Linked DNA regions of Prochlorococcus marinus str. MIT 9515. The protein of the gene in region 1 interacts with the protein of each later gene in a pairwise test. Links are inferred from orthologs where the notes say so. Each region holds a gene or a part of one and is shown on either strand. Other genes may lie near its edges.

What was found.
Region 2: the proteins of P9515_RS01660 (region 1) and lpdA interact in binary tests that used the Escherichia coli proteins (3 or more experiments, as listed by UniProt). The link is inferred for Prochlorococcus marinus str. MIT 9515 from one-to-one orthologs.

Annotation. Positions count from the first base shown.
Region 1 is NC_008817.1:306,014-316,876, reverse strand. What follows is about bases 3,919-6,937. They hold P9515_RS01660 (UvrD-helicase domain-containing protein), read left to right. Parts: upstream 3,919-4,233; coding sequence 4,234-6,642; downstream 6,643-6,937. Other genes in these bases: P9515_RS01655 (tRNA nucleotidyltransferase/poly(A) polymerase family protein), read left to right, coding at 6,650-6,937; P9515_RS01665 (hypothetical protein), read left to right, coding at 3,997-4,197. In the rest of the region: P9515_RS01695 (hypothetical protein), read right to left, coding at 808-1,002; P9515_RS01690 (hypothetical protein), read right to left, coding at 1,223-1,642; P9515_RS01685 (TVP38/TMEM64 family protein), read left to right, coding at 1,861-2,490; P9515_RS01680 (hypothetical protein), read left to right, coding at 2,600-2,779; P9515_RS01675 (phycobiliprotein lyase), read left to right, coding at 2,754-3,305; P9515_RS01670 (globin family protein), read right to left, coding at 3,289-3,816; more of P9515_RS01655, read left to right, coding at 6,938-7,897; selenide, water dikinase SelD, read right to left, coding at 7,901-10,069; mtnP (S-methyl-5'-thioadenosine phosphorylase), read left to right, coding at 10,080-10,863. UniProt on the Escherichia coli protein: A helicase with DNA-dependent ATPase activity. Unwinds DNA duplexes with 3'-5' polarity. Translocates on single-stranded DNA with 3'-5' polarity. Initiates unwinding more efficiently from a nicked substrate than double-stranded DNA.
Region 2 is NC_008817.1:1,286,934-1,297,777, reverse strand. What follows is about bases 1,749-4,748. They hold lpdA (dihydrolipoyl dehydrogenase), read left to right. Parts: upstream 1,749-2,528; coding sequence 2,529-3,968; downstream 3,969-4,748. Other genes in these bases: trpC (indole-3-glycerol phosphate synthase TrpC), read left to right, coding at 3,979-4,748; P9515_RS07040 (TrmH family RNA methyltransferase), read left to right, coding at 1,749-2,532. Also shown: murA (UDP-N-acetylglucosamine 1-carboxyvinyltransferase), read right to left, coding at 106-1,482; more of P9515_RS07040, read left to right, coding at 1,642-1,748; more of trpC, read left to right, coding at 4,749-4,866; P9515_RS07025 (hypothetical protein), read left to right, coding at 4,926-5,594; sodX (nickel-type superoxide dismutase maturation protease), read right to left, coding at 5,591-5,857; sodN (superoxide dismutase, Ni), read right to left, coding at 5,939-6,412; P9515_RS07010 (FKBP-type peptidyl-prolyl cis-trans isomerase), read right to left, coding at 6,487-7,059; P9515_RS07005 (carbon-nitrogen hydrolase family protein), read left to right, coding at 7,197-8,639; tRNA 2-thiouridine(34) synthase MnmA, read right to left, coding at 8,613-9,785; P9515_RS06995 (bifunctional ADP-dependent NAD(P)H-hydrate dehydratase/NAD(P)H-hydrate epimerase), read left to right, coding at 9,832-10,844. UniProt on the Escherichia coli protein: Lipoamide dehydrogenase is a component of the glycine cleavage system as well as of the alpha-ketoacid dehydrogenase complexes.

The DNA.
Region 1 (10,863 bases):
AGTAGACAAATAAATAATTGAAAGAAATCATCTAACTATTTCCACTCCATAGTAGAGATGAAAAATTTCGAGTAATGACCCTTGTATAGAATCTATACTTATCCCTAGACCAGTTGAAGACTAATGTTATTTGCATACATTATTCGAAGGTCTAGCTGAAATTGAATTAAAAGGATAATAAAAATTAAATATGTTTACTTACAGTTTCATTCCAAAAATAGGGATTATTAGATGTTAAAAAGTCCCCAGTGGATAGTAATAAGAGAAAAATTACTAATATCATCATAGTTTCGAGCAAAAAAGTTCATTAGGAACTTCAGAATTAGCAATTGATATAAAAAAATAGTATTCATTTGTTATTTCTTTAATCAAGATATAAAATTTTAATGAAAAGGGTTTCACAAACTACACATCTTAATTTAGAGTATATAAGTTAGAGCCGGGATAGCTCAGTTGGTAGAGCAGGCGACTGAAAATCGCCGTGTCCCCAGTTCAAATCTGGGTCCTGGCACCTTCAAACTCAGTCAAAGACTGGGTTTTTATTATTTATAGATTCATTATAGATTGAATATATGACTCAAAATAATTAGATAATAGTAATTCCCCTTTAGTAATAGGAGGAATATTTATTAGAATCAAAAACAATTTTTTGAGAATTTGTATATCAAGTCAGTTCCAAATAAATTTTTGTTGATTTTTGTACTACTATGGCTTACACATGATTTCTGATGTTCTATTTACTGTTCCAAAAACTGTTCTAGTTACAAAAAGATTTCTGATGTTCTATTTACTGTTCTAAAAACTGTTCTAGTTACATTCCTTGTTTTTCAATCTATTGAACATACATTTACTATTTATAATCATCCCGCTGTAATCCGTAAGATTTAGTTCTTTTATCCAAGAATCAATATCCTTTAAATCATTAGACTTGTTTGGCACATAAAAGATTACCTCCTTTGAAGGCTCTATTACTAAGTAAGGTGGTATCTTTACTGTTTTCATAAAACAGATATTATCTAATAATTTTTTTTTACAATAAAAATGTCATGGAAACAGAACGATTTTGCGGTGGATGAATCAAGTCAAAATTCATATAAATTGAAGTCAAAATATATTATTTGAATAATTTCAAAAGAAATAAGGATTCCGTTCGACTAAGATTTATTTCCTTCAAGAACTGTTCCAAAGTATGGTTTTATTAAAATATTTCTAAATTAAAATCTTAGTTTTCAACTCTACATACTTGACCAATAACACCTAAAATCAGTTGATCTCCATTTGGATCTTTCCAATCAGCTAAATTATTTAAGCGGCTATTAGCCTCATCGGTAAAAACATCAACATCCCTAAAGGATTTCTCAAAACAATTTATATCCATTGTATAAAGGATATCTTGAGTAATTTCGCTTTTAGTTTTTGGAATGAATTTGCTCAATACTCTTACAGAGCCATCTTCATTCCTTTTTATACTTTTTCTATCCCATAATTGTTCTCCGTATTCACTAATTGGTACTCCAACCCACTCATGAGATAAAGCGTATGTTTGTTTTATTGATATGCTAAAAACGACAATTATCGAAAGAATCAAGGCCAAGGTATTCTGGGAAACTATTGATGAAAGTTTAGTCTTGATTTGAGTCATAAAATTTTTGAACACAATTATAAATCTATAAGTTGAAATCTTTAAAATTTTTAGTTATAAATTTTTATTTAGGATCTAAAATGTTTTTAAATTATAAATTGGGATGCAGACTATAAGATTAAAACTTTGTAAAAAATTTTATTGATTAGTATTTATTTTATAGATAGAATCAAATATTAAATTCCAAAGTTACTTCTTAAAAAATTGTCAGACAAATAATGAATAAAATTCAGAAATTCCTTTCAGTAGTTTTTTTTATAGCAATATTTATTGTATTAATTTATTTGATCCAAAATTATGGAATTGATCCTCTTAGGGACAAGGTAGAAAGTATGGGCATTTGGGCGCCTGTTGGAATATTCGTTCTTAGGGGAGTAAGCATAATTTTACCTGCTCTACCGAGCTCAGCCTATTCACTTCTGGCTGGCTCCTTATTAGGATTCCAGAAAGGTTACATAACAATTGTCTTTTCTGATATCGTTTTTTGCCAAGCAGCTTTTTTCATAGCAAGATATTTTGGTCGTGGTCCTGTTCGTGGGTTAGTGGGTTCAAAAGCAATGAAAAGAATTGAAAGTTTTAATCAAAACCAATTAGAGGAAAATTTCTTTCTAATGACAGGTCTTCTTATGACTGGACTTTTTGATTTTCTTAGCTACGCAATAGGTATTGGAGGAACTCGATGGAAAATATTCACTCCTGCCTTATTAATAAGCCTTCTAATAAGTGATTCCATTTTAGTTGCTGTTGGAGCTGGAGTTAGTCAAGGAGCGGGGTTATTTTTAGGAATAGCTCTTCTTGGTATGTTTGCGTTAGCTACTATTTCAGGCTTAGCAAAAAGAAAAATTTAAAAATAAAGAATTCTGAAACCTGAAAAAAGATATAACATTTTTGCAAACAACAACATCTAAAATGACTATTCATGCAAGAATATAATTCTGTTGATTTCTAAAATTTTATATGACTCCATTTAGACCAACATCATACGATCGTCCTGGAGAACAAATATCAACTACGCCTTCCGGCTTAAAAGTGACTTCTGCAAAAAGATTAATGGTAGATTCAATGGTAAGGATGATTCAAAAAGCTAACCATTATTCAGTAGAAGAAAAACTTGACGAAGAATCTCATAACAATTAATGAATTCATAAGAAAAAGTTTAGGAGAGTGGAAATCCATAAGAAGCACTCACTCTCTTGCTTTTCAGGAAGTAGAAAATTCAAGTAGTAGAATATTAATACAAGAATTAGAAATAAATAATAAAAATGTAGTTGAACTTTTAGAAAAATCTAATTTAGGTTTTAAACCTTCTGTTATTGCAATATCAATAAGTTGGCAGGCTATTAGCGATTGGGAGATGGATCAAAAAATTGAGAAAGATAAGACTATATTATTATTTTCACCAAAAGATAAAAACAAAGGAATTGTTATACGCAATAAGGGATATTCTGAATCGGTGATTGTATCTTCAGAATATTTAATTGATGGGAATAACAACTTAAATATTAAAACTGTTTACAGTACAACAATTTCTGAAGAGAGAATTTGTTTTTTATCAACTCATATAAGATCTAGATTTTCAGTAATTAGAAATCTAGAAAACAATACCGTGATACAAACCTCACATGCATCAGAGATAAGAAATATATCTACTTTAAGAGATTGATTATTCTTTCAAATTGAAACTCTGTGTTACTAATTAAATCTTGAAGAAATCTCTTTTCTCCTGACATTTCATTAACTGTGGATTTTAAATCAGAAATTGTTGCATCTCTCATCAGTTCAAAAACTCGGATTGCATTTTTCAGAGGCACTCCAAGGGCTAAATAAGTATTTTTAAGATCCTTTAAACAGCTTTTAGATAAAACCGATTCATCATCCGAAATTAAAAGATAAGAAACAATCCTTAAGATTATTTCTCCATCTCTTAGACAAACAGACATCTTATTTGTGGAATCTATGGAGATTTTTGAATTTATTGAATCTTGATTTTCACAAATCATTGCGGTCACTGCATCAGCGGCAATTGCGTGAGAATTATTTGTTATCGAATTTATTGCATCTAACCTTGAGTTTGCAGTATTTATAAATTCTTTTATGTATTCAATATTTTTATTATTTATATTTTCTAATTTTCTATCGGTTGATAAAATTTGATTATTATTTGGTACAGACATTCCTAAATTAAAAACTTAAAATTTCTATTTATGCACTATAGAACAGAGTAAATTAAAAAAATTTCATTTGAAAATAAACGAAATGGTTCTTAATCAAAAACTTCATTTCGAAGTGATATTTAAAATAATGTAAATAAAAAAATTTTTTCGCTAAGATAAAACTACTTTTGATTAAAAATTTTGGATAAACAAGAATTAATATTATCAAAAAAACTTGTTTCTTCTTACAAGAAAAGATTAGAAAAAGAAATTCTTGAAAGAAGTATTAAATTAAAAATGCCTCAAAATAAGTTCGAAGAAATAATCAAAAATAATAATGAACTAATAAATTTAAAAAAAGCATTAGAAGAATTAGAGTCTAAAACTCAATCTTCAAATTAAAGTAAGTTCAAACTTTGATCATACAACCTACAGAAAGTGTCTCAAACTCACAACTTCCTTTTTAACTCTTTAAATAATGCACAACTAAAAGCAGTCAATCATATCAATGGGCCACTGCTAGTTGTAGCAGGTGCAGGTAGTGGGAAAACTAAGGCTCTTACTCATCGAATTGCTAATTTAATAGAAAATCACTCAGTAGATCCTCATAATATCTTGGCAGTAACTTTTACAAATAAAGCTGCAAAAGAAATGAAAGCAAGACTTCAAGTACTACTTGCACAAGAACTAGCTTTCAATCAATTTGGGCAGCCTTGGGCAACTCTCAAAGAATTTGATCAAAACCAATTAAGAACAAATATTGATCAAGAAAGGCTCAAGGACCTATGGATAGGAACTTTTCATTCACTATTTTCAAGGCTGTTAAGATACGATATTGAAAAATATCAAGATCCTGAAGGGTTAAGATGGACGAGGCAATTTTCTATTTATGACGAGACAGATTCTCAGACCTTGGTAAAGGAAATTATTAGTCAAGATATGAGTCTTGATCCAAAAAGATTTGATCCCAAGAAAATAAAGAGAGCAATTAGTAACGCAAAAAATCAATGTTTTACAGCTAAGGAACTCGAAGAGAAAGCTGATAATCATTTTGATAAAGTTATTGCAGATGCTTATAGAAGATACAAAATATCTCTCTCTAAAAATAATGCTTTAGATTTTGATGATCTTTTACTACTTCCGGTTTTTTTATTAAGGCAAAATGATTTAGTTAGGGATTACTGGCATAAAAGATTCCAGCATGTTTTAGTTGATGAATATCAAGATACAAATAGGACACAATATGAACTTATCAAATTAATTACGGCTGGTAATACTAAACCAAATAAATTTTGCGAATGGAATAATCGATCAATTTTTGTTGTTGGAGATGCTGATCAAAGTATTTATAGTTTTAGAGCAGCCGATTTTAGAATATTAATTGGATTTCAAGAAGATTTTAAAGGTCCATCTAATAATGATAAGAAAGCATCTTTGGTGAAATTAGAAGAAAACTATAGATCTTCATCAAATATTCTTAACGCTGCAAATTCTTTAATTGAAAATAATACTGAAAGAATTGATAAAGTTTTAAAGCCTACAAAGGAAGAAGGAGAACTTTTAAAGTTGCTTAGCTGTGATGATGAAATATCTGAAGCTGAAGCAATAACAACAAAATTAAGATCTCTAAACAATTATAATAATCAACCAATTTGGAGAAATTTCGCAATCCTATATAGGACTAGGGCTCAATCTAGGGTATTAGAAGAATCACTAGTAAGATGGAGAATACCTTATACAATCTTTGGCGGATTACGTTTTTATGACAGAAGAGAAGTTAAAGATGCAGTTGCCTATTTAAAAGTATTAGTAAATTCTTCAGATAATGTAAGCCTTTTGAGAATCATAAATGTGCCGAGAAGAGGCATAGGAAAAACAACTATTCAAAAGCTTAGTGATCTATCAATTAAGTTAAACATTCCTTTATGGGAGGTCATAAATGACAAACAAAGTTTAGATGAGACTATAGGTAGATCGTCAAAGGGCATTAATAAATTCACAGACCTGATGAATGACCTTCTTTGCTACGTAGAGAACTCAGGACCTGCTCAAATTCTTCAATTAATTTTAGAAAAAAGCGGTTATTTAAATGAATTGTTAAGGTCTGGTTCAGAGGAATCTGAAGACAGACGAAATAATCTGCAGGAATTAATAAATGCTGCTACTCAATTCGAAGAAGAGACAGAGAATGCAAATGTAGAAGGATTCTTGTCAACAGCAGCTTTAACAACAGATAATGATACGAAAAAAAATCATCCCAACTCTGTTACTTTAATGACTCTCCATAACAGTAAAGGATTAGAATTTCAAAATGTATTTATAACTGGACTCGAACAAGGTTTGTTCCCAAGCCATAGGTCCATTGATACGCCTTCTCTTCTAGAAGAAGAAAGAAGATTATGCTATGTAGGTATAACAAGAGCTAAAGAGAGAGTTTTCTTATCACATGCAAGGGAGAGGAGATTGTGGGGAGGTATGCGAGAACCAACAATTCCGTCAATCTTTCTCTCAGAAATACCAGAGGAATTAATTGATGGCGAATTACCTCAATCTGGTGGTGCTTCTATTAGAAGGGATCGACATCTTGACCGTTTAACAAGAGTAGATAGGAACAATTCAAATGAATTTTTAAATAAACCTATCAATGCAGTGAGAAAGCTATATTCCGGACCCAGCAAAGGTAAAAGTTGGATAATAGGAGATAAAGTAATTCACTCCAAATTTGGTAAGGGAGAAATTATACATATTTTTGGTAGTGGAGAAAAAATATCGTTAGCAGTTAAATTTGGAGATAAAGGTAGCAAAATTTTAGACCCAAGATTAGCTCCAATAAGAGCAATAAACTGAAATTGAAATGAATGATATTTCGGCTCATATAAATCAATCAATATTAAAAATTCCTTTTGACTTATTTAATATAATTTCTAATTATATTAAATTGCATAGCAACGTTAAAGTTGCAATAGTAGGTGGCTATATACGAGATTTATTAATCAATAAAATTCATAAAAAGACTTTTTTCAGCCCAATCGACATAGATATAGTTACTGAAGGATCTTCAGTTGATCTAGCAAAATTCATAAAAAAAAACATATCAAATGTAGAACTTTGCCTAATAAAAGAGTTTGAAATATATGACACTGTTGAATTAAATATTAACAATTTAAAAATTGATATAGCTTCTGCAAGAAAAGAAACCTATGAAGCTCCAGGATTAAATCCAATCGTACAGCATACAAGTATTGAAGAGGATTTAAAAAGAAGAGATTTTAGTATAAATGCCATAGCTTTTGAATTCTCAAAGCAAGAAATTTATGATTACTTTGATGGCATCAAACATATAAAAGAAAAAGAATTACATTTGCTGCATGAAAATAGTATTCAAGATGATCCTAGTAGAATAATAAGATGCGCAAGATATGCATCGAGATTAGGTTTTAAAATTTCAAAAAAATCACTTAAACAATCTCAAGATACTGTCAAGAGATGGCCATGGGCAGTTATTAACGATGATACTAAATCTAGATTTCCTCCAGGAATAAGTATTAGAATCAGGATGGAATTGTCAGAAATATACAAATACGACAATCTTGCAAAAATAGTTTCTTTACTAAATGATTGGGAAGTTATTTCTATTTTAAATAAAAATATTAGTATTGATAATAAATTTTTAAGGGGTTTAAAGTGGATTAAAAAATTAAAGGGAAATTATATTCTATACTTATTAAAAAATTCAGAAAATTTTGAGCTAACATGTCAAAGATTTTTTATTAATAGCAAGGAAAAGAAAATACTCAAAGATTACCTAAATATTTCAAATCAATTAGAAAATGAAAAAGAAAAATTTCTCTATTTGACTCCTTCAAATTGGACTGAATTTATTGAAACAAAAAACCTAGATGAAGAAACAGTTAAATTGTTAATTTGCAACGGGGGGGAATTTTGGAAATCATTTTTTAGATGGCTTTTTATTTATAAATTTATTAAATCAAAGAAAAGTGGAGCATCATTAAAAAGTGAAGGATGGCATCCGGGGCAAGAAATGGGTAATGAAATTAAAAGGTTGAGATATATAGAGATCGATAAAATTAAAAGAAACTGACTATCAATTTATTACTTCTCCAACCTTATACCATTCATCGTTTAAAAAACTTTCATACTTAGGATCACAACTGATCAAAAGTGGGCCACATGTTTGCGGGTCTAATAATAATGATATTTTTTCTTTAAAACTTTCACTATTAACTTTATTTTTTTTTGAAAACGAAATAATTCTATTTTTTGGTTTTTCTGAAAGAATTTGATCAATTATTTCTTTATTTGATTCGAACAGAGAACTTTTGACACCTTTACGAATTAACTCAAATACTCCTGGATAAGCCTTAAATGCTAATAAATCTAATAAGACATTTATAGGTTCAAGGTTATTATCTTTCCTTGATAAATTAGATGAATCAATCATCTCTTTAAGGTGTCCCATAAATCCGTAGCCAGTTATATCAGTTGCTGCATTTATAAACGTTTCTCCAAACTTATCTTGAAGAAAATAAATTTGTTCAATCAATGGTTGCTGGCTTTTAACTAAATTTTTCATTATCTCCTCTGAACTATCTTTCAAATTTATATTTTGCATTTGAGCAGCAAAAAATATTCCCACGCCTAAAGGTCGCGACATTAGGAGAATATCCCCTTTTTGCATACCGGATTTGAACCATGGTTTTGCTCCATTTCTCAAAACACCCTGAACAGTTAAAGAAATGTCGATTCCTAAAGAATAAGGTTTATCAACTAAACTTCTTGACTCAAAAGTATGACCTCCAATCAACTCACCTCCTTGTTCTTCAACTGTTGTTTTTATGCCCTTCAGACAATGAGTAAAAAGGTAGCTTTGAAAATCCTTTCCAACTTTAGGGAGAGATATTAAGGCCTGAACAGATGAAAGTTTTGCTCCGCAAGCCCATAAATCTGAGCAAGCATGCAAAACAGTAATTTTTGCATTTAACCAAGGATCACTTATTAATGCGGGGAATCCATCAACACTTTGAAGAATAGTTTCTTGATTATTATTATAAATTTGTACAGCATCCTCGGGAGAAGTTGCAAAATTTTCTAGTTGAGCACTTCTTAAGGATTTATTTAAAATATTTTGAGGAATTTTAGCTGCACATCCTCTACAATCCATTTCCTCACCTTCTCTGATTTTATGATTCATCTTCGGCTCTAAGATACGAAATTTTTTAATAAAACCTTCATCTATTTTATTTTTGAGATACCAAAGAAAAAAAGAAGGCCCAAACACAACATCACCATAAAAGGCAAAAGCTTTGGGAATCTTCCTAGGATAAGAATTTACTATTTGCAATCCGATTTTTTGGGGATACCATCTTTTTAATGATTTACCTTTTATGTCCTGCTGAATATTAGCTGCCAATATATTCAAAGCTTTTACTGCAAATATTCCTGATGAAGGTCTCTTAGAGGTTTCTATGACTGCGCAATCACCAGTTGCAAAAATCCCTGAAAAATTTTTCAACCTTAAATTCTGATTTGTTAAAAATCGTCCTTTTGAATCTAATTCTGAATTATAACTTTGTACCCATAGAGGTGAAGAATTTCCTGTACATAAGAGAATCTTTCCATAATCAACAGGAAGGCTTTTAACTAGTTCTATATTCGATCTATATAAACTTTTTGAAATTTTAGTATCAATTTTATATGTTTTGCAAAGAATCTTTAAAGATCTTTTTTCCCATCTTTTTCTTAGAGCAAATGCAATTTCAATTGCTGCGAGACCACTCCCAACAATAATAAAAGGTTTTTCAGGTTCAGAATCATTCTTATCTTCGTTTTTAATTAACTCATAAGCTTTAAAAAAAGGTTTAATAGGGAAAGCAATTTGATTATTGACTAAATCTTCAAATTCTCCTGAGATTTTGGTTTGACTTCCGTAGTTAAGTACTAATTTTGAGTAACCAATTGAGGGTCTATTTTTTAAACAAATTTTTTTTAAGTGAAAATCAATATTTAATACTTCATTTTGTATGAAAGATATTTTGGCCTTTTTAGCTAGAGATCTTATATCAATTAAGCTATCATTTAAAGAAATTGATTTAGAAATAACAGAAGGGAACATAGCCGAATAAACTAAATCAGTATCTCTAGATATAATTGAGATAGGTATTTCTGGCATTAATTTAGGATTCATCAACCATTTTCTCATCAAAAGAACATTTGTATGTCCTCCTCCAATTAGTACTAGATGATTAATAGTCATTTGTTTCACAATGAATAAACAGCATTTATTACCAATTAAAGAATCAAGATTAGGAGTAATTGGTGGGAGTGGTTTCTATTCAATTGACAAAATAGAATGTCATGAAGAATTTGAGGTCAATACTCCTTATGGTAAACCTTCTGATTCAATTAGGCTCTTTAAAATTGGCAACTTAGAAATTGCTTTTATAGCAAGACATGGTAGAACACATAGTCTCAATCCAACAGATATCCCTTACAAAGCTAACATTTGGGCTCTCCGATCTATTGGTGTGAGATGGATAATTGCTCCATCTGCAGTTGGCTCCCTTCAAGAACAAATTAGGCCCCTTGATATTGTTATTCCCGATCAATTTATTGATCGAACTCATAAAAGACCTACAACATTTTTTAATGAAGGAGCAGTAGCTCATGTAACTATGGGTGATCCTTTCTGTAGGAATTTATCAGAAATCCTAGCCAATGTTGGAGAAAAAACTATACCGGGGGGAAGACAATTACATAGAGGAGGAACATATCTAGCAATGGAAGGGCCGGCTTTCTCAACCAGAGCAGAATCTAACTTATATAGAAGTTGGGGTTGTTCAATAATAGGTATGACTAATCACACTGAAGCAAGATTAGCTAAAGAAGCTGAGATAGCCTATTCTTCACTATCCATGGTTACTGATTATGATTGCTGGCATCAAACTCATCAAGAAGTATCAGTAGAGATGGTTTTGGAAAATCTCAGAACTAATACTGAAGTTGCTAATAAAATTGTCTTTGAAATAGCGAAAGTTATTGATAGAGATA
Region 2 (10,844 bases), 980 kb from region 1 along the record:
ATTTAAATATCAAAGGTTTAAATAAATATTGGTCAGTTCGTTTTTTAGTATTATCTTTTATATTTTTAGGGTGTGTTTCGTTAGCAAACGTAGCTTATGTTTGAACTAGGCAACATTAAAATTTATATCTAAATTTTTGGTAGGGTGAATCTCAGAAGAATTCTTCGATTTTGTTTGTATTCCACCGTCAACTTCTCTTATGATTTTTGCTCCTAGTTTGGTTAACTTAAACTCAAAGTTTTCATATCCTCTGTCTAAATGCTCAAGACCATAAATATGACTAATATTTTCAGAAATTAAAGCAGCTATTATTAACGCGGCTGAGGATCTCAAGTCTGAACCAACTAAATTCATTCCTTTTAATTTCTTAACTCCATTTATAATCGCTGTATTGTCATCCACTGTTATGGCAGCCCCCATTTGATTTAATAGGTTAACGTGATGCATTCTGTTTTCAAAAATTCTTTCAGAGATCATTGATGTTCCTTTAGCTATAGTCATAAGAGCCATGAATGGAGCTTGAAGGTCTGTAGGAAATCCTGGAAATGGAGCAGTTTTGATTTTTACAGCTTTGATACTTTTCCCAGATATTGAAATCGAATTTCCTTTTTTTTCTATTTTACTTCCACTCTCTTCTAACTTATTTAATACTGCCTCTAAGTGATTTGGGATTACTGGAGAGATTGTAATTGAGGATGAAGTTGCAGCAGCTGCTATTAAAAAAGTTCCAGCTTCTATTCTATCAGGAATTACTTTGTGAGAACATCCATGAAGTTTTTGAACTCCATCAATAATTATTTTTTCTTTACCTGCACCATAAATTTTTGCACCCATTTTATTTAACATCTGACATAAGTCTTGTATTTCAGGCTCCCTTGCCGCATTTTCTATTATAGTTCTACCTTCTGCTAAGGATGCTGCCATTATTAATGTTTCAGTAGCTCCAACACTGGGACAATTTAATCTGATATTTGCACCAAATAGTTTACTTTTCTTCTTGATTAGTTTTGCTTTTACGACTTCTTTTTCAATAATAATTTCTGCACCTAGTGCCCTTAGCCCATTTATGTGCTCGTTTATAGGTCTTTCACCAATATTACAGCCACCGGGTAAAGGTAGTGAAGCCTTTCCAAATCTTGTTAATAATGCTCCTATACAAAAGAAACTAGCTCTTAATCCATTTACAAGCTCATATGGAAGTTCTTGTATGGATATATTTTTTGAATCAATTATTAATTGATGATCTTTATTATGTAATTTTACTCCTAAATTCTTAAGAATATTACCCATTTTCTCAATATCAGTCAGAAGAGGAACATTATCTAAAATGATTTTTTCGTCAGTTAGTAATGATGCTGCAAGTAATACTAATGCAGAATTCTTTGCACCACTTATTTTTACATTCCCTCTTAAGCTATTTTTGCCAATAATCTTTAAATTTTGGGATTTAAGATATGACTTATTGTTGCTTTCGCAAACCATTAAGAAAAATTTTTATTGGTTTAATGATGACAAAATTAGTATAGGAAGTCCAGCTTCTGTAACGTGTAGAATATTAAGTAATAGTAAAGGGTATAGATATAATTTGCTAAGAATTAAGATTTTAAAAAAATAATTGATCAAAATATTTAAGTAACTAAGATGTATTTAACATCAAAATTATCCTTAATTATTATAGAAAATATTTATCCAAAAATCACTAGTAAAAGTAATGCTTTAGTTAAAAGATTTAGATCATTTAAAAAAGGATCTAATACAAAAGATAAAGATTATTTTTGTATTGAAGGCACTCATTTGATCGAAGAAATTATTAAGTCTGGTAATTATCCTTCAAAAATTTTAACTACTGAAAAATGGCTTTATAAAAATGAGGAACTTTCACAAAAATTTGATCCATCTTTAATAATTGTCGTTTCAGAAGAAGTTTTAGCGTCAGCAGTGTCCACAAAAAATCCAGATGGAGTAGCAGCTTTGGTGCAGAGTTCATCAATACTTAATTTTGAAATTAATAATGAAGATGACTTTATGCTAGTTCTTGATAGGATACAAGATCCCGGGAATATGGGGAACCTTTTTAGAACAGCTTTAGCTGCTGGGGTTAACAAGGTTTTATTGGCAGGAGGGGCGAATCCATTAGGGCAAAAGGTATTAAGAGCTTCTAGTGGATCTGTTTTTCATCTACCATTTAAAAGATTTGATGGAGGTGAAGAAGAAATAATTAATTCATTATTGACGTCATTAGATCAATTTTCGAAAAATGGGTTTCAAATAATTTCTACAAGTAGCCATAATAAAAATCCTGATAAATCTCAAAAACCGTATTGGGAAATTGATTGGTCTAAACCAACTGCACTTATATTGGGTAATGAAGGTAATGGGATTCATGAAAGAATTCAAGAAGCTTTTACTGAAACAATTACTATTCCGCATAGTGAGCTTGTAGAATCATTGAATGTGGCTTGTGTTGCAGTTCCGTTATTACTTGAACGAAAAAGAGTCGCATATATTTCTAATTCAAGAATACAAAAGTGACTGATTTAAATTTTGACTTTGATTTAATAGTAATTGGCGCAGGGTATGGAGGGTTTGATGCAGCCAAACATGCTGCAGGCAAAGGTCTTAAAGTTGCTATCGTTGAGTCTGGAGATATGGGAGGCACTTGTGTAAATAAAGGGTGCGTGCCTTCGAAAGCTCTTTTGGCAGCAAGTGGAAAAGTTAGAGAAATAGCCAATTATGAACATTTATCAAGGTTCGGTATTCATGCTTCACCTGTCAGATTCGAAAGATCAAAGATTGCTGATCATGCTAATAACTTAGTCTCAAATGTAAGAGAAAATTTAACAAAAACTCTAAAAAGAAGTGGAGTTGAAATTATCTTAGGATTTGGAAGACTTGAGGGTAATCAAAAAGTAGGAGTAAGAGATAAGAATGGAATTGATAAGATCTTTACATGTAAAAATACAGTTATTGCTTCAGGTTCTTCTCCTTTTGTACCTCCCGGAATAAATTTAGATAATAGAACAGTTTTCACAAGTGATGAAGCAGTTAAACTTGAATGGCTCCCAAGATGGATAGCTATTATTGGAAGTGGATATATAGGTTTAGAATTCGCCGATGTATATACTGCTCTAGGTTGTGAAGTGACCATGATCGAGGCTTTAGAAAATATAATGCCCACCTTTGACCCTGATATTACAAAAATAGCTAAGAAAAATCTAATTCAATCAAGAGATATTGACACTAAGTCTAATGTATTTGCGACTAAGATCACACCCGGATGCCCCGTAAAGATAGAACTTACGGATGCAAAATCAAAGGAAATTGTTGAGAACTTAGAAGTTGATGCCGTTCTTGTGGCTACTGGCAGGAGTCCTAATAGTAAGAATCTAAATCTTGATTCAGTTGGTATCGAAACTGTTAAAGGTTATATTCCTATTGATGATCAAATGAGAGTGATAAATGGTAAAAAAATAATTCCTAATGTTTGGGCCGTTGGTGATGTTACTGGTAAACTTATGCTCGCCCATACAGCAGCAGCTCAAGGAACAATAGCTGTTGATAATATATGTGGAAAAAATATTGAGATTAATTATGGAAGTATTCCAGCTGCAACATTTACTCACCCTGAGATAAGTTCAGTAGGCCTATCTGAAACTGATGCTAAAGAAAAAGCAATTAAAGAAGATTTTACTTTAGGGGTTGTGAAAAGCTATTTTAAAGCTAATTCCAAGGCACTAGCAGAATTAGAAAGCGATGGAATTCTTAAGTTACTTTTCAATAAAGATAGTGGAAAAGTATTAGGCGCGCACATCTTTGGAATGCATGCAGCTGATTTGATTCAAGAAATTGCAAATGCGATCTCTAGAAATCAAGATGTAATTCAGCTAGCTTCTGAAGTACATACTCACCCTACTCTTAGTGAAGTCGTTGAGGTCGCCTATAAACAGGCAGCTTCTCAAGTAAAGTAATTGATTTTTTATGGAAATAAGACGTAGGCCACCAAATCCAACAGTTAGGGTAGAAAATTTAGAGTATGCCGTTCCTCATAGAGAGGCAAAAGCAAAAAATATTCTTGAAGAAATTGTTTGGTACAAAGATATTGAAATCAAGAATTTCAAGAAAATAGTCTCACTTGAAGATCTGATAAAAAAGCTTGATAAACTTCCCCCAACAAAAGATTTTGGTAAAAGTATTTTACAATCCAAAATCAAACCGGGAGTAATTGCTGAGATTAAAAAAGCTAGTCCTAGTAAAGGGGTGATTAGAGAAGACTTTAGACCAAATGAAATTGCTTTTAGTTATGAAAGATCTGGGGCCTCATGTATCTCTGTGCTTACTGATAAAAGATTTTTTCAAGGGAGTTATGAAATACTTCAAGATGTCCGAGGAGCTACTAATCTGCCTTTGCTCTGCAAAGATTTTATTATTTCTGCTTATCAAATATATAAAGCGAGAGTATCTGGTGCTGATGCAATATTATTAATTGCCGCAATATTAAGCGATGATGATTTATTTTATTTGAAGAAAATTGCAGACAATTTAGGGATGAGTGTTTTAGTTGAAGTTCATGATGAGCAAGAACTTAAAAGAATATTGAGTTTTAAATTATTTGATTTAATAGGAATTAATAATAGAGACTTGAAGACTTTTAAAACTGATCTAAAAACATCAATAGAAATGATGAGTAAATATTCCGATATATTTTCAAAACATAATATTATTCCTATTAGTGAATCTGGAATAAACAACTCTGAAGAGTTAAAAAAGCTTGTTTCAATTGGAATTAAGGGAGTTTTAATTGGAGAAAGGTTTATGAGGGAATGTGATATTGAACACTCTTTTAAAAAATTATTTAAATCAATTTAATTTAGGGTTGATATTTGTGCTATAAATCTGAGTATTATAAGGTTGTATTTTATTTATAAATGCAGGTTGTAATAGTAACTGGAATCATTGCTGGATTTGTTCATGTAGTAAGTGGTGCTGATCATCTTATTGCCATGGCACCATCAGCAATTACAAGTCCAAAAATTGCAGCAAAAAATAGTATCTCATGGGGTTTAGGACATTCTTCAGGAGTGATATTTTTAGCTGTTCTAGCAGTTTTCATAAAGGATATTACCCCTTTAAGTAAATTTTCTAACTTTGCTGAATTTTTTGTTGGAATCTCACTTCTTATTGTTGGAGTCTTTGCCATAAAAAATTCTTTACCTTTAAATATTCACTCTCATTCTCATCAACATAATGGCGTAGCTCATCATCATCTTCATTTTCATAGTGAAGCAAAAAAAAAGGATAATAAACATTCACATGCATTGACAGGTTTAGGTCTCCTTCATGGTTTAGCAGGCGGTTCTCATATTCTTGCAGTACTTCCAGCATTAGCTTTACCGCTTATTAGTGCGTCTGCTTATTTGATATCGTATTTGATTGGTTCTTTAGCAAGTATGATTTTATTTACTGGTCTAATATCTTTAACAACTTTAAATACAGGGCAAAAATTTCTTAGAAGGTTAATAGCTTTTGCTGGGGGCTTATCTTTTTCTATGGGCTTATTTTGGGTGCAAAAGAGTACTGCTCTTTTTTTGACCTAAAAGATTTTTTTAATACTAGAAGTAACTATTCCAATAATTTTTTCATTGCTAATAGAACCAAATTTATTGCTGTCATCACTATATTCAATATTATCCCCAAAAACTTCGATACTATTTTTACTAATTTTACCTATCCTTTTAATCAGCTTTATGTTTTTAAGAGGATGATAGAAAATAACTATTTGACCCACTTTTAAGAGTGATTTGTTTTTAATATATTTTTTAAAAAAAACTATATCACTTTCTTTTAAAGTAGGAAGCATAGAATTACCGCATACAATTGCTGTTTTTCTTAATCCGAAAAAAAATGCAATTAAATCTAAAAAGTTTTTTAAAATGATAAACTAGCTTGCTTTTACGAAAGCATCACTTCTTCCTTTAGATTCCCAAAAAATAGTATGTATTTTTTCTACATAATTCATTAACTCTTCTGCTTGAGTTAAATCGATATTTACTTTGCAAGCACTACATAATTTTGCTGCTTTCCAAATTGTCTCATATAGTTCTGGATAAGTTTCTAAGTGAACTGGCTTGAAATAATCTGTCCACAAAATTAAAATTTCTTTTTTAGTTTCTTTAGCCTGTTCTTCTTTAACTGCGACAAACCTGGAAAAGGTATTACTGTAAGCAGCCCAATCTCCCGAGTCAGTACTTGAAGGAGGAGTAAGCGCAAGAAGCTTCTTGGTCATTGCCAATACTGCTTCTGCAGCAACTCTTGCAGAAGCGGGATCATAAACGCCACATGGCCCGTCACAATGAGCATGAACTTCCAATTTAGAATTTTTATTTAAAAAAGAATTTAATAATTTAGTTAACATTCGTTTTTGTATAACTGAATATATCTTACTTGTTGTTTAACTAAATTGAAAAGTTTTGGATGTTATTTCTTACTTTAATTGACTTTTAATAATTCAACTTCAAAAATTAAAGTTGCATTTGCAGGAATTACATTTCCAGCTCCTCTTGTTCCGTAACCTAATTCAGGAGGTATTGTTAATTTTCTTTTCCCTCCTACTTTCATTCCAGCTACTCCTTCATCCCAACCCTTAATTACTCTTCCAGCACCTAATGGGAAACTGAATGGCGCCCTACCAATACTGGTATCAAATTGGGTTCCATCCTCTAGAATTCCAGTATAATTAACAGTAACTGTTTGTCCTGAGTTAGCTTCATCTCCCTCTCCTTTAACCATATCTAAAATAATCAATCCACTTTCTGTAGTTCTAGAGTTGCTGTCTTCTTGTGTTTCTTCAACCATGGCAAAAAGTATTGGGTTTGGGTCAGATGGGTCTAGTTCGAATATGTTGGTATTCGAAACATTAGATGATTTTGTAGTAGGTATTTTATTTACGATTTCAGTTTTTGATTCAGATGCATTAACAACTTGAGGAGAATTAAATTGACTAAAAAGAGTTAATGAAATGCAAAATACAAAAATCGTAAAACTAATTAAAACTTCTTTCACTGAATTTAAAAAGTTACTACATTTAATACTACAGAAAAAGGTACAATAATTTATGTTTTTTAAAAAATTAATTTAGAAATTTTATATTGTTAAACAACACTCAACACAAAAAGTTTAATAGTTATTTTTACCCGTGTTTGGGAGGTGTCTTCGGAGGAATTGCTACCTCAAATCAATTGTGGTTGTTTTTCATGCCAATATCATTGTTTATTTTATGGAGTGGAAATGATAAAAAATTAGCAAACTTTATTTGGGGGTTTTTCTTTATTTTAGTAAGTCATTCTTGGCTTCTTGAACTTCACCCATTGACCTGGCTAGGTTTTTCCTCGATATCAAGTTTTATTATCGCCATTTCAATATTGTTAGGTTGTTCTTTGATTGGAGGAATATTGGTCTCTTTATGGGGTCTTTTAAGCAGGATAATTTATCTCAAAAAAAATATTTCTGAAATGAACTTTTTACCATTAATTACAAAAGTTTTATTGTTATCTTTTTCCTGGGGTATAGGAGAATTCATTCTTTCCCAAACGCCTCTTTTTTGGATAGGTTTAGGCGAAGGAATAGTTCCAGGAGACATGTATCTTGCTGGTTTAGCAAGATGGATTGGTGCAAGTGGTTTATGTATAGTGCAATTAATTATAGGTTTTTGGTTATATTTGATTTATGAGAAATGGAAAAGAAAATATCATTTAAAAAAAACAATCCTTTTTGGGCTTTTGATAATTGTCATTTTACATTTTATTGGAGGCCTAACAAAACCAATTGATAGAAATAATGACTTTCCCGTAGCTCTATGGCAACCTAACATGCCCACAAGAGAGAAAATTTATTTTAATAATGAATTTATGAATGATAGATTGATTGCTGCTCAAAAAATTGCTTTATCTAATAAAGCAAAACTCCTTATTACTCCTGAAGGAACTTTCAATAATAATTTCAATTTATCTTTCAAAAGTAAAATTGAAATGTTAGCAGGAGGTTTTAGAAACTCTGCAAATGGCCTAAGAAGTTCATTGCTTGGATATCAAGTTGGAGATAAAACCCATTCATCATTCATTGATAAAAATAGACTTGTACCTTTGGGGGAGAAAGTTCCAAGATTCTTAAATATTTTCTCTAAAGGACTTTCTGCAGTCGGAGGTATTCAACCAGGCCCAAATTCAAGATTATTTGAATGGAAATTCACTCCGCCACTTGCAATAGCCATTTGTTACGAAATTAGTGATGAATTTAAAATACGAAATGCTGTAAAAAGTGGCGCAGAACTAATAATTTCTGTAGCCAACTTAGATCCTTATCCAACCAAGCTTCATGATCAATTCATTTCTTTGGCAAGTTTAAGAAGTATAGAAAATAAAAAAGATAATGTGATTGTTTCAAATACTGGCCCCTCCGGAATAATAAGTGAAGAAGGAAGAGTAATTAAACTATTTGATCCTAATACTGAGCAAAATGAAGTTGTAAATCCTAATTTCTCTAAAGTAAAAACTTTCTACACAAGGTATGGGGAAAGGCCTTTGTTTTTATTATTTTTATTTTTAGTCGGATTAAATTTATTTTTTGGAAAATTCACTAATTAATCCGCCCCCTAATAGAATTTCACCTTTATAGAAAACTGCAGCTTGACCAGGAGTGACTGAGCTTTGGTTATCTTCGAAAATTAATTTAAACCTTTTAGTCAAATTATCTTTACTTTTTAAAGGAACTAAAATTCCTTTTACTGGTTCGCTCCTATATCTTATTTGTGCTTCTACTTCTATCTCTTTTATAGGCGCTTCAATTGATACCCAGTTAACTTCTTTAATTATGGCTTCTCTTTTTAAAAGGTCATTTTTGTTCGCGACATATACTATATTTTTTTGTTTATCTAAACTTTCTACGTACAAGGGCTCTGGCCATGCAATACCCAAACCTTTTCTTTGCCCAATTGTGAAATGTTGAATTCCATTATGAGTGCCAAGAGTTTTTCCATTTATATGTTTGATTTCACCATTTTTCGTTTTTACATGATTATCAATAAATTTCTGCATAGATCCATAATGTTCAACTAAACATAGATCTTGACTTTCTGGTTTTTTTGCAGTTCTAAGTCCTAATCTTAAGGCCTCTTTTCTTGTTTCTTCTTTTTTAAGATCTCCTAGTGGAAGTATTAATCTGCTTAATACTTCTTGGGAAAGACTATAAAGAAAATAACTCTGATCTTTATTTCTATCAGCCCCCCTTAGGAGTAAGAAATCCTTGAATTGGAAATTCTCAGAGTTGTTGATGTGTTCGCAAGAACTTTTTATAACCCTTGCGTAGTGACCAGTAGCAATATAAGTAAACTCTTTTTGTTTGATAACAAATTTGAGCATTTCTTCAAATTTTACATTCTTATTGCACATCGAGCATGGAAGTGGAGTATAGCCCGATTCATATCCCTCTGTAGTCTTTTTAATTACTTCCCTTTCAAAAATTACTCTCGAATCTAATATATTATGTTGAATTCCTAAATCTTCACATAGACCAGCTGCGTCAACTAATCCTTCAGAACAGCAAGAACCTTCTCCTTTCATTAACCAAAGAGTTAGGCCTTCAACTTTCCAACCATCTTCCATGAGAAGAGCCGCTGATAAGGAACTATCTACTCCACCTGAAAGACCAACTACAATATGTTTTTGTTTTTTGGATTTATTATTAATAGAGGAACAGTTTTCTAATTTTTTATCCTTTAGAGTCTTTAACATGGAATTTAAAAAATTTTGAATACTTTTAAATAGCTTTGAACTAATTATGAAAGAAATTGGATGGCCAACAATTGACTCTAAACATCTAGTTGTTTATTCAAAGCAAATGTTGGATCTAGAGAATCGAATGTTTTCAAAAGGAATGCCTCAAGAGGCATTGATGGAAAAGGCTGGGATTCAGATATCTAGATGGCTTTTGAAAAGAAAATTTCTTTTAAATAAGGGAGTAATAGTTTTGATAGGTCCAGGACATAATGGTGGGGATGGGGCAGTAATTGCTAAAGAGCTTTTTTTAAAGGGATATCTAGTTAAATTATGGTGCCCATTTCCTCTAAAAAAAACATTAACAATTAATTATGTAAATTATCTTACAACTATTGGAGTTGAAAAATTATTAGAACCACCTAATCCTGATGAAAAACATTTATGGATTGACGCTATTTTTGGTAATAATCAAAAAAGAAAAGTTGATGAGGAATTAATTGAATTACTTAATAAAAAATTTAATAAAAAATCTGGCAAGGTTGTAAGCGTGGATGTTCCAACGGGGCTCTGTCCTAATTCCGGAAAACCCTTCTCACAAAATGCTGTAAAAGCTAACTATAGTTTAGTTATAGGACTTAACAAGATTGGATTATTACAAGACACTGCATTAGCTTATGTTGGCGAATTACATCACATTGATATAGGTATAACTAAAGATCAATTATCTAAATTAAAAAGTCAGATCACAAAAATTACTCTTGAAGATTTAAAAACGATTAATCTGCCTTTATTACCTAAAAATTCTAGTAAATACAAGCGAGGTAGATCATTATTAATTGCGGGAAGTGAAAAGTATCCTGGGGCGGCACGTTTAGCAATTAAAGGAGCTATTTCGAGTGGAGCAGGATTTGTATCCGCAATCCTCCCTGAATTGGTGGCAAAATCTATTTGGCAAGTAGAACCAGAAGTAGTGATAAAAGGAAGACTTAAAAGTGATCTTGATGGAAATTCAATTTTATTTGATGCCTTAAAGAACATTGATCTTTCTTGTTATGATTCAATAGTTATTGGCCC